2 regions of the Candidatus Avoscillospira sp. LCP25S3_F1 genome follow, and region 2 is predicted to be linked to the other one. Evidence: riboswitches for the same ligand, from Rfam matches in the RefSeq annotation. Region 2 holds a riboswitch; the other holds the start of a gene.

Region 1 (6,042 bases), on a different contig from region 2:
GAGGCTTGAAAAATGCCAATTCCCTTTGTAGAAATTTAAAGGATTCTTAATCAACAACCGTGTCCAATTCCAGGAAAAACACTGACCCGTCCTTTCCGCTTTCCCCGATGCCCCGGTAGACGGTCTCCCCGCCCGTCGTATAGGAGATCATCACATTGGTCATAACGTCGGGCAGCATGGCCGTCAGGCCCACGGCCTGCCCGGTTTCCAGACGGTCGGCGGCATAGCAGCAGCCGCCCCGGTACCAGGTGACGCCGTCGCTGCTGGTGACCCGCCAGATGCGGAAGTCCTCCAGCACACCATCGGTCCACAGGACCATCTCCGCGCCGAAGTCATCGGCCTGGACAGTCTCCGTGGGTACAGGCGCACCGTCGTCGGCAGTCAGGGCCACCAGGGGCTCTCCCTGGCTGTCCGCAGCCGGGTCCGGGTTCCACCGTTCGTCCAGCAGTCCTGTCAACGCCGCATAGGTAGCCGTAAATTCCAGGGTTCCGGCGCCGTAAGGGGCCAGCACGCCGGGATTGGACAGCAGCACCAACCCTTCCGCGGAAAAGTACCAGCAGCCGTCCTCCAACAGCTGGGGTACCCATTGCTGCGCCTCGGGAAAATACTGTTCCGGCGCCTGGGCCATCTGCTGCAACACCTGTTCCTCCAGCTGCATGAAAAGGGCGTCGGCGTTGACGGCCACATCCGACAAGCTGAGCCGTTCCCCCGTCTCCGCGTCAAATACAAAGGCTGTGGTCACGGAATTGCCATGGGCGCCTCCGGTATTGTCGCTGGTGGTCCAGAGCAGATTGACGGTGCGGCCGTCCAGCCGTCCCAGGTCCAGGCTGTCGGTGACGCCATAGCCCTGGAAGGTGGTATATTGCTCCACATTGGGCCGGTCCGACCGGGCCAGCTCCGTGATCTGTTCCGCCTCGGTCCGCCGCTGGTCTGCCGTCTGGTCCAATACGGCCTGGATGGCCGATTGGGCCGCTTCCCGGCCCTCCACCGTCACGTTGGGCGCGGCCAGTCGTACCGTACACAACAGCGCGCCGTCGTCGTCCGTGGCGTCGTACTGCTCCGTCTGCACCCGAACCGACACTTTGGGCATTGTTTCCTCCAGTTCTTTAGACGGAGTTACCGGCGGATTGGTTACAGAATTTTCGAAATTTTTTTCTGTGGATTCCGTCGTCTCTTCGCCGTCCGTATTCATACCACTGGTTTCGGTCTTTGGATTGTCCCACGGGGTGCAGGCCGTCAGCAGCACCGACAGCAGCGCCGTCAAGGCAAGCAGGCTTCGTCTCATGGTCCGTCCCTCCTTCTGTCGGGTATCTCTCTCCTTATCATACCATGGCCGTCGTTTATGTCAACCTACACCACTTTAACACTTCGTATATTTTCCGTTGAAAACCGCCACAATATTTTATGTAAAACGTCAATGGTCTCCCGCTTTTTTTCACTTTATAATAAAAGCAATTCCATATCGCCCTGCGAAGTCTTTCAGGAAAGTGACCGCCATGGTCTGCCGAAGGAGCCACACTCTCAGGAATCCCTCCGGGGATGGGACTGAAAGATCGAGGGAACTCTGGAGAATCTCCAATGTGGAGTGCCGAAGGTGCAAGACGGCGTCAGCTATCGAATCTCTCAGGCAAAAGGACAGAGTATCCGATTGTACCCCTATTATATTATTATGGAATCGGTACAGTCGCTGCTTTGCATTTTCACGTTGGTCGGCCCTCCGGGACCGGCTCTTTTTTTACTTTTATGCAGAACAGGAGAATGAACCCCATGAACAATGCAGCTGTGGAATCCATCGAATTTGTCCGTTCCTTCGATCCGGAGATCGCCGGTCTCATGGACGAAGAACTGCGCCGTCAGCGGCGCAATATCGAGCTGATCGCCTCGGAAAACATCACGTCCCAGGCGGTGCTGGCCGCCATGGGCAGCGTCCTGACCAACAAATACGCCGAGGGTCTCCCCGGCAAGCGGTACTACGGCGGCTGTGAATACGTGGATGTGCTGGAGCAGGTAGCCATCGACCGGGCCAAGGCGCTGTTCGGCGCGGAGTTTGCCAACGTGCAGCCCCACTCCGGCGCCCAGGCCAATCTGGCGGTCTACGCGGCGCTGCTGCAGCCCGGCGACGCCGTGGTGGGTATGAGTCTGGAAAACGGTGGCCACCTGACCCACGGCAGCCACGCCAACCTGTCCGGCAAATACTATGATTTCCATGCCTACGGTGTGGACCCGGCCACCGGTCGCATCGACTACGACGCTGTGGAGGATTTGGTGAAGCGGGTGCAGCCCAAACTGGTGGTGGCCGGCGCTTCCGCCTATCCCCGTGCGCTGGAATTTGACAAGTTCGCCGACATTGCCCACCGGCACGGCGCACTTTTGATGGTGGACATGGCGCATATTGCCGGTCTGGTGGCCGGCGGCGTCCATCAGAGCCCCATTCCCTACGCTGATATCGTCACCACCACCACCCATAAGACGCTGCGCGGCCCCCGTGGCGGCCTGATTCTCGGCCGGGAGGCGTTCGCCAAGAAGCTGAACTCCGGCGTGTTCCCCGGTACCCAGGGCGGCCCGTTGATGCACATCATTGCCGCCAAGGCCGTCTGTCTCAAGGAGGCCATGGCCCCGGAATTCCGCACCTATGCCGAAAAGATCGTGTCCAACGCCCAGGTTCTGGCCAAGGCGCTGCTGGAAAAAGGCTTTGATCTGGTGTCCGGCGGCACCGACAACCATTTGATGCTGGCAGACCTGCGGCCCCTCCATGTGACGGGTAAGGAGTTCCAGACCCGACTGGACGACGTTCGCATCACCGTCAACAAAAATGCCATCCCCAACGACCCGGAGAAGCCCACCGTCACCTCCGGCGTCCGCATCGGTACCCCCGCCGCCACCACCCGCGGTCTGGGTGCGGAGGACATGGAGATCATCGCCGAGTGCATGTATAAAACGGCAGTGGATTACCCGGCCACCCGCGACGCGGTCCGGGCCGCCGTGGCTGAAATCTGCAGCAAGTATCCCCTGTGCGAATAAGTAAAAGTTTTACTCGATTTTGATCAAAAAATCGAGTAGGCCAGTGAAATTCCCCCCTGCCACATCAAAAAACGCGGGCGCGCTGTCTCCGGCAGCGCGCCCGCGTGGTCTTGCTCTCTTATTTTTTGTACTGGGTCACGCCGTTGGCGTCCATCCAGGCCTTTTTGGCCGCCATGAGCCGGTCCAGACTTTCGCTGCGGCTGCCACGGGTCTCCATCAGATATTCCTGCATATTAAAGAGGTCGTTGTACGTCAGATAGGGGTAGTCGCTGCCGCCGAAATGGCCGTCGCTGTACACCGCATAGTGCAGACTGGAATCGGGCCGAATCCAACTCTGCTCCGTGTCCGTCACGGCCAGCAGCATCCGATCGCCCAACGCCGTCAGCTCCGGCCGGTCCAGGGTGGTTCCCAGCCGGTACACCAGAATATTCTGGGCAACCTGATGGTTCAGGGACGTATGGGTGGGTAGATTGCCGTCGGGATGGTAGTAATCGTCCACCAACAGACCGCCCCCCGCCGTAGTCCGGCTGTGCGTTTCCACATAGGATGTGAAGAAATCGGCGTAAATCCGGGCCGTCTCCAGGAACTGTGGGAACTCATACCGCTCCCAGGCGTCCAGAAACATCATCATCAAATCCGTATTGAACCGGGTATCATAGAAACCCGCGCCGATGCCATAGTCCCCCAGGAGCCACTCGCTGCCCGCCGACGTGGCAAAGTAGCCGTACTCGTTCTGCCGCTGGGCCATGACGTCCATCATGCAGGGGGCCAGATCGTCGGCCAGGCGGTTGTAGGGCGCCATAGCCAGCATACTGTTGCACAGATAGGCGTCGCTCATCTGAAAATAGACGTCGGGGCCTGTGGGAATATAGTTGCTGTAGGTGATCCAGTAGTACCCATCATAGCACCAACGGCCATCGCCCAGATTGGTATAGGTGGCCCACAGGGACGGAACGCCCTTCTGGTCCCAATCCACCAGCGCTTCCGACGACTGGGCCAGCATGCACTCGGCCGTGTTGCCCGTGCTCAGGGCCGGAGCCGTCAGCGTCAGATCGCAGCTGCCATCCTCCGCCGCCGTCACCTCCACCGCGCCCATGCCCAGATAACGGCGGCAATCGTTCTCCTTGGCCTCCCAGCCCTGGGGAATGTAGGCCATAAAGGACCCGGCTTCGCCGCTGTCCACCATGAGCAGCGACGTCTGGTAGGTCCCCGGCGCCGCTGTGGTCTCCTGCCAACCGCTGCCGTCGGCTTTGCACAGCCGCAGCACACTGTCGCTGGGAATGGTGATCGTATAGACCGTCGCCCCGGCGGCGGTGGGTTCCTGGGCCTCCAGAGACAGCAGCTCCACTGTGTCGCCATTTTCCAGGTCATAGGTGCGCTGAGTCAGAGTTCCGGCTTCCGCCGCCGTCTCCGTCACCTGGGCTTCCAGCGTCGGTTCCGGCTCCTCCTCCACCGGCGGCGCGGTCTCCTCTTCTGCGTCCGGCGTGGTGTCCTCCGTTCCCGGCGTCGTCTCCCCCGATACCGGCGTGGAGGGGTCCCCGCCCGGGGCAGGCAGCTGCTGGCCGCAACCGCCCAGCAATTCGCATAATGCGAGAATCATTGCGACCTTCTTCCAATACATAGCCATTCCCCACTTTCTCCATGGCGTTCCCTCACTGCGTTGCCGCTCCATGGTATTCTATTCCAATCATACCATGTTCCCGGCCGCCGTGCAATCCCCCGGCGGGTTATGGCGCAATATCGCCGTTGCCCTCGGTCACCAGATAGGAAAGATCATCCCGGATACACAGCACAATGTCGGGCCGGTACGCATCGATATACTGGGAGAGCGTCTTTTCTGTATAATAGCGCAGGTCAATGGAGCGCATCTCCCCGAAGCTCATCCAAGCCAGAGATTCAAAGGCATTGGTAAAGGAATCGCCCCAGATCAGCACCTTGGGCAAATCCTCCCGGCCCGTGTCCAGAATGGTCTCCGCCTGATCGCCGCCCATGTAGGCCGTATAATAGACATACTGCCAAGTGGAATCGGGCAGATCAAACACCTCCGCGTCCACTTCCTCGCCGTCGTCCTGACGGGTAAAGGGTACCTCCATAGGCGATTCACAGACCCACAGAAGCTCCGTCACCGGCGACTGGCCGTACAATTTGCGGTTGTACGTGCCCAGGTAGGGATTGGGCAGGGCCGTGAAGGTGATCTGCTCCTCCGTCACCACCGGGAAGTCCCAGCCCGCCGCCATCAGCCGGTCGCAGACGGCCAGATACGTCTCATAGGCTCCCAGCAGCGTATAGTGGTGGTCCACGGTGGAATAGAGGTCTGTCAAATCCTCCCGTCCCTCCAGCAGGGGCTTCATCTCCAGAAACGGCACCTGTTCCGCCGCCATGGCCGACACAAAGGCGTCCCGCAATGCCTGCCGGTAATCCCGGTTGGTGGTCTGCCAGTCCGGATAGGAGGATTCCAGCATGGATCGCTGCTCCGGCACGCCCACATAGAGGAAGGTGCCGCCGTAGTCCTCCACCTGGTCTCGCACTGCTGCTAAATTCTCGGCCATTGCCTGAGCTTCCGCATCCAGGTTCCGTCCACTGTAATCGGTGGCCGTCTGCTGGGGCAGCAGCGTCTCCTCGGTGATGACCACATCGTTGACCGAAGCGCTGCGGCGCAGCATAGCGTATTGGGTGTGGGCCTTGAGCCAATAGTCCCGGCCGTAAAACTGGTCGGAGAGCGCCGTTTCCCAACCGGCAAAATAGGAGCCGTCCCAAAAGCCCTCGGCCGTCAGCTGGGGAAAGACCGCCATAGTGCGGTTTTCCCACACGGAATAGGACGCCGTCGGCGTCAGCGGCCCGCCGGGAATCTTGGAAATCAGCGTCAACAGGGGTACCAGAAACAGGAAGCCCACCACCGGTACGATCAAAAGCAGCTTGATTCGTTTATCTTTCACCGTCGGCGCCTCCTTTAGAACCGGAAATAAATAAAGGGATTGAAGGACGAATTGGCCAGCGTCAGCAGGGACAGGCCAAAGAGCC
Region 2 (6,042 bases):
CCTGGGCGCCTCGTCCGCTGCCCTGCTCAATGCCCTCAAGCACCTGGGCAACATCAACGACCGGATTGAGCTGATCTCCCCGGCCATCATCGCCCCCATTCAGCATTTGAAGGTGGAGCACCTGGGCAACCGGAACCCCCGCCTCCACACCGACGAGGTGCTCATTGCCCTGAGCATGTGCGCCGTCACCAACCCCACCGCCGAGATCGCCATGGAGCAGCTCAACAACCTCAAGGGCTGCCAGGTCCATTCCTCGGTCATCCTCTCCCCTGTGGACGAGAATGTTTTTAAGAAGCTGGGCTGCAACGTCACCTGCGAGCCGGTCTACCAGTCCCACCGGCTGTATCATAAGTAAGGGTTTTTCCGGGGCGCCGCCCCGGACCCCGCCAGGGACGCTGTCCCTGGACCCTGCGATTTTTTGAAAATAATCGGGTAAAACTTTCTATGGCCATGGATTTCTCCGAAATCCATGGCCAGAATTATTCATTTGTTCACAAATGCGCTCTTGTAATTTTTCGCTCTACCCTGTAGAATGGTGGTGCAATTTTTGCGAGTTTGATAGAAACGAGGTAGTTCCCATGGGAAAAGGCGTTAAGATTTTTCTCGTCTCACTGCTGGGCTTCTGCGTCCTCATCGGCGCAGTCTGCATCATCGTGCCCCTGGCCCGCAGCGGCAAACCCAATATTCCCTCCCAGTTCAACCCGGTCACCGACGGCACCGACAACAGCACAACCGGTGATACCGCCGACACCACCACGGACACCGGCGACACGGCCACCACGGAACCGGAGCCGGAGCCCGAGTCGGAATTTGTGACCAAGGCCCGGAAGACCGTGGAAACCATGTCCCTGGAGGAACAGGTCTACCAGCTGTTTATGGTGACGCCGGAAGCTATTACCGGCGTCGATACAGCCACCGTGGCCGGCGACGCCACCAAAGCCGCCCTGGAGCAATACCCTGTCGGCGGCATCGTCTACTTCGCCAAGAATCTGGAGAGCGTAGACCAAATCAAAACCCTGCTTTCCACCACCCAGTCCTATGCAAAGACTCCCCTGCTCCTGGGCGTGGACGAGGAAGGCGGCACCGTATCCCGGCTGGGCAGCCGCGGTCTGGGCGTGACGAAGCTGGACGATATGGCCTCCTATAACGACCCCCAGCAGGTCCACGCCATGGGCAAGACGTTGGGCGATGAGCTGCTGGCCCTGGGCTTCAATCTGGACTTTGCCCCCGTGGCCGACGTGTCCACCAGCGGTTCCGCCATCGGCGACCGGTCCTTCTCCGACGACGCCGAGACGGCCGCCAGCCTGGTCGGCTCCATGGTGGCGGGCATGCAGGAGTCCGGTATCCTCTGCACCCTCAAGCACTTCCCCGGCCTGGGCGGCGTCTCCGCCGACACCCACAACGGCGCAGCCTCCACCGACGCCACCCTGGAGCAGCTGAAGGAAAAGGACTTTCTCCCCTTCCAGGCCGGTATCGACGCCGGCGCCCCCATGGTCATGGTGAGCCATCTGTCGGTACCCGCTGTCACCGGCGACGACCGCCCCGCCAGCCTGTCTGCATCCATCATCGACAATTTACTGCGCAAGGAGCTGGGCTTTAACGGCGTTGTAGTCACCGACGCCCTCAACATGGAGGCCATCACCGACCATTTCACCGCCGCCGAAGCCGCCGTCCAGGCGCTGGAGGCCGGCGCCGACCTGCTGCTGATGCCCGAGGATTTTCAGGCCGCCGTGGACGGCGTCCTTCACGCCATCGACACCGGTTCCCTGCCCCAGGACACCGTCACCGACAGCGTGGTCCGCGTTTTGGCCATGAAGTACGAGTACGGCATCGCCTGATGCGTTTGACAGCGCACAAAATTCCATCACCGATGGACTTGACACGGCATTTGGGTAATGTTATAGTTTAATAGAACAAAGCGGCGCTGCCGGAAGGCAGCGCCGTATACCGCAGCAAGTGAAGTTTGCAGGAAAAAGGTAATACGGTGACCCCACCGTGGTGTTGTCGCCATACGGCAGCTCCGCACATTTTGGCAAGAGTTCTCGGCGAGGATTTTTGTGCCGCAAAAAAGTGTAGCTTCGCAGGAATACTGGATGTATTGCAAGAAGCTGCACTGCATTTGCGGTGCAAAAGGACCGGCGAGAACCGAAGCCACAAATGGGTGGAGTTGCCGCAAACAAACCTTGCCGAAGGAGCAAAACTCTCAGGCGTTTCCCCCGGGAAATGAGGACTGCAAACGGATGTGGCTCTGGAGAAGCTCCCCCAGCGGGAGTGCCGAAGGTGCAACGCGCGGCCATGGGCCGCGGGAATCTCTCAGGCAAAAGGACAGAGTTTGGTACAAGGGTCTGCCGCACCGTTGGTGCAGGTTCGGGCCGTTGTCCATCCGGAGCCGACTGACGCCCACGCGGGCGCAGCCGGTTTTTTTATTTGATTTGGCGGAATCCAAAGAGAAAAGGAAGACCCCCCATGCACCTCATTGAAACCATCGTCGGATTTGTCAACACGGTCCTCTGGGACTACGCCCTGCTGTTCCTGCTGGTAGCCACGGGCATTTTCTTTACCGTGCGCCTGGGCTTTATCCAGATCCGCCGCTTTGGAGAAGGACTGCGGCGGCTGTTCGGCGGCTTTTCCCTGTCGGGCAAAAAGGCCGGCAAGGACGGCATGTCCTCCTTCCAGGCCCTGACCACCGCCATTGCCGCCCAGGTGGGCACCGGCAACATCACCGGCTGCGCCACCGCTCTGTTCTCCGGCGGCCCCGGCGCCATCTTCTGGATGTGGGTCAGTGCCTTTTTCGGCATGGCCACCATCTACGCCGAGGCCATTCTGGCCCAGAAGTTCAAGACCGTGGACGCCCAGGGCCATGTGACCGGCGGCCCCATCTACTACATCCGCGCCGCCTTCACCGGTAAGTTCGGCAAATTCCTGGCGGGCTTTTTCTCCGCAGCCATCATCCTGGCCCTGGGCTTCATGGGCAACATGGTCCAGTCCAACTCCATCAGCGACGCGTTCCACACGGCCTTCGGCGTCCCCAAACTCGTCATGGGTATCATCGCCGCCGTCATCGCCGGCTTTATTTTCCTGGGCGGCGTCAGCCGGATCGCCGCGTTCACCGAAAAGCTGGTGCCCATCATGGCCATCTTTTACATCCTGGGCTGCGGCGCCATTCTCGTCATCAACCACAGCGCCCTCTTGGACGCCTTCCGCTCCATCTTCGTCTGCGCGTTCCAGCCGGAAGCCATGTTCGGCGGCGCGTTGGGTCTGAGCATGAAAGAGGCCATGCGCTACGGCGTGGCCCGGGGTCTGTTCTCCAATGAGGCCGGTATGGGCTCCACCCCCCACGCCCACGCCATGGCCAAGGTGGAGCACCCCCACGACCAAGGCGTCATCGCCATGATCGGCGTCTTCCTGGATACCTTTGTGGTCCTGACCCTGACGGCCCTGGTCATTCTGACCTCCGGCCTTCTGGAGCCTGTCACCGGCTCCCTCCAGGGCACCGCCCTGGCCCAGGCCGCTTTCAATGCTGCCTTCGGCTCCTTCGGCAACGCCTTTGTGGCCGTCTGCATGCTGTTCTTCGCCTTCTCCACCATCATCGGCTGGTACTTCTTCGGCAAGACCAACGTCCAGGCCCTGTTCGGCAAACACGGCGTTGTCTTCTATACCCTGCTGGTGCTGGTCTTCATCGTCATCGGCTCCACCCAGAAGGTGGACCTCGTCTGGAGCCTGTCCGACATGTTCAACGGCCTTATGGTCCTGCCCAACCTCATCGGCCTCCTGGCCCTCAGCGGCCTGGTGGTCCGCATCAGCCGCAGCAAGGATACGCTGTAAGGGATGCGGTCAGGGATTTCGCCCGCTGCGGCGGGCGACCGGGGCTTTGCCCCTGGACCCCACGATTTTTTGAAAAAAATCGAGTAAAACTTTTATCTGGCGGCGGATTACAGAGTCTATATAGCATTGTGGCCATGGATTCCCACGGAATCCATGGCCATTGAACGTTTTTAGTCAATTTTTTTACAAAAAATTGCAGGGGTCCAGGGGACGGCGTCCCCTGGGAACTCTCATTCAATATCGGGCAGCGGGCGTCTGCCGTGGTCAACCGGTCCCCACTCCGGCAGGGGCAGCCGCTGCATGGCGCCGAAAATCCGGGCCTTCAAGTCGGGATAGGTGGCGGACAGATCGTAAATGAGCTGTTTGATCTCCTCCCGTTTGGTGTGCTTGTCGGCGGGGCAGGTGTTGTGGACCACGGGCAGGCGCATACGCTCGGCGAAATGGCTGACGGTCTTCTCACTGAGGTACAGCATGGGCCGGATTTGGGTGACGCCGGTGCGATCCAGGTACGTCACCGGCTGGAAGCAGCTGATGCGCCCCTCGAAGATCAGGGACATGACGAAGGTTTCCACGGCGTCGTCGTAGTGGTGGCCCAGGGCAATTTTGGTGATGCCCCGGTCCAGGATGGCCTCATTGAGGGCGCCCCGGCGCATTTTGGCGCACATGGAGCAGGGGTTTTTCTCCTTGCGGTGTTCAAAGATGACGGGGGCGATCTGGGTGTCGATCTTGGTATAGGGCACGTTCAGGCGGCGGCACAATTCGGCCACCTGGGAGAAGTCCATCCCCTCCAGCCCCATGTCGATGGTCAGGGCCTCCAGGGAGAACCCCGCCGGATGAAACTCCCGCAGGCCCGCCAGCAGCGTCAACAGGGTCAGGGAGTCTTTGCCGCCGGACACGCCCACGGCGATTTTGTCCCCCGGCTGAATCATTTGATAGTCGTCCACACAGCGGCGGACCAGTCCAAGTAGCTTCTGCATAGAAAAAATCCTTTTCAAATGTAATTTGCCTTTTGAGCATATAAGAGAAAATGAGAGATATTGTGAGAAAACGAGAGTTCTCTCCGCGCAAAATAAAAATGTTGCCGTTTGGCGGTTGACACAAAAGCGCCGTTGTGGTATAAAATACAGGCGCGGTTGTGCAGATTATTGTAATCGCGCCCAATGAATTTGTCAAAATTTTTATTTTGGGAAGCCAGACTTCCCGATTATGGAGGAAATACTATGTCCACTACTATGGCAAAGAAGGAGACCGTCCAGAGAAAATGGTACGTTCTCGACGCTGCCGGCAAGCCCCTGGGCCGCACGGCTGCCACCGCTGCCAAGCTGCTGCGCGGCAAGCACAAGGTTGATTTTACCCCCAACGTTGACTGCGGCGATTTCGTCATCATTGTCAACACCGACAAGGCCATTCTGACCGGCAAGAAGATGGAAGATAAGTACTATCGTCATCACACCGGCTGGATCGGCGGTCTGAAAGAAGTGAAGTACCGTCTGCTGATGGAGCAGCGCCCCGAGTTCGCCATGGAGCTGGCTGTCAAGGGCATGCTGCCCAAGAACTCCATTGGCCGCAGCGCTCTGACCCGCCTGAAGCTGTACGCAGGTCCCGAGCACAACAACGCCGCACAGAAGCCCGAAGCCTGGACTTTGGACTAATTCAGGAGGTAACAGACTATGTACGAGAGCAAGAAGCAGTATCATTACGGCACCGGCCGCCGCAAGTCCTCTGTTGCCCGTGTGCGCCTGTACGAGGGCGGCACCGGCTCCATCGTGATCAACGGCCGTGATATCGACGATTATTTTGGTCTGGAGACCCTGAAGCTGCTGGTTCGTCAGCCCATGGCCACCACCAATACCCTGGGCAACCTGGACATCATCTGCACCGTTTCCGGCGGCGGCGTGTCCGGCCAGGCCGGCGCCATTCGTCATGGCGTTGCCCGCGCCCTGCTGAAGCTGAACCCCGAGTATCGCCCTGCTCTGAAGGCCGCCGGCCTGCTGACCCGCGATCCTCGCATGAAAGAGCGTAAGAAGTACGGTCTCAAGGCAGCACGTCGTGCACCTCAGTTCAGCAAGAGATAATCTGCTGTTCAAACCGTATCAAAATGGTTCAAAAACCCCGGAAAATCAAGGTTTTCCGGGGTTTTACTGTATCTAAACGGGCTGATATGGTTTGACCAAATTTGGCAAATCAAGAGCCGTTTTCACCCAATTTTTAGTGGTT

The links. Region 2 has a riboswitch for glycine ahead of ACTQ33_RS09430 (alanine/glycine:cation symporter family protein). Riboswitches for the same ligand answer to the same signal wherever they lie in the genome.
Region 1: it holds a riboswitch for glycine, as region 2 does, so the genes downstream of both, glyA (serine hydroxymethyltransferase) here and ACTQ33_RS09430 (alanine/glycine:cation symporter family protein) in region 2, are expected to answer to the same signal.

What each region holds. Positions count from the first base shown of each region.
Region 1 covers NZ_JBQKJT010000018.1:27,643-33,684, forward strand. The annotation lists gene ACTQ33_RS13945 (RsiV family protein) at 47-1,285, opposite strand; glycine riboswitch at 1,555-1,649, shown strand; gene glyA (serine hydroxymethyltransferase) at 1,768-3,021, shown strand; gene ACTQ33_RS13955 (hypothetical protein) at 3,140-4,648, opposite strand; gene ACTQ33_RS13960 (alginate O-acetyltransferase AlgX-related protein) at 4,749-5,957, opposite strand; gene ACTQ33_RS13965 (MBOAT family O-acyltransferase) at 5,972-6,042, opposite strand, start outside.
Region 2 covers NZ_JBQKJT010000009.1:10,095-16,136, reverse strand. The annotation lists gene ACTQ33_RS09440 (DUF1846 domain-containing protein) at 1-355, shown strand, start outside; gene ACTQ33_RS09435 (glycoside hydrolase family 3 N-terminal domain-containing protein) at 579-1,838, shown strand; glycine riboswitch at 2,239-2,339, shown strand; gene ACTQ33_RS09430 (alanine/glycine:cation symporter family protein) at 2,467-3,825, shown strand; gene ACTQ33_RS09425 (tRNA lysidine(34) synthetase) at 4,056-4,802, opposite strand; gene rplM (50S ribosomal protein L13) at 5,046-5,477, shown strand; gene rpsI (30S ribosomal protein S9) at 5,496-5,900, shown strand.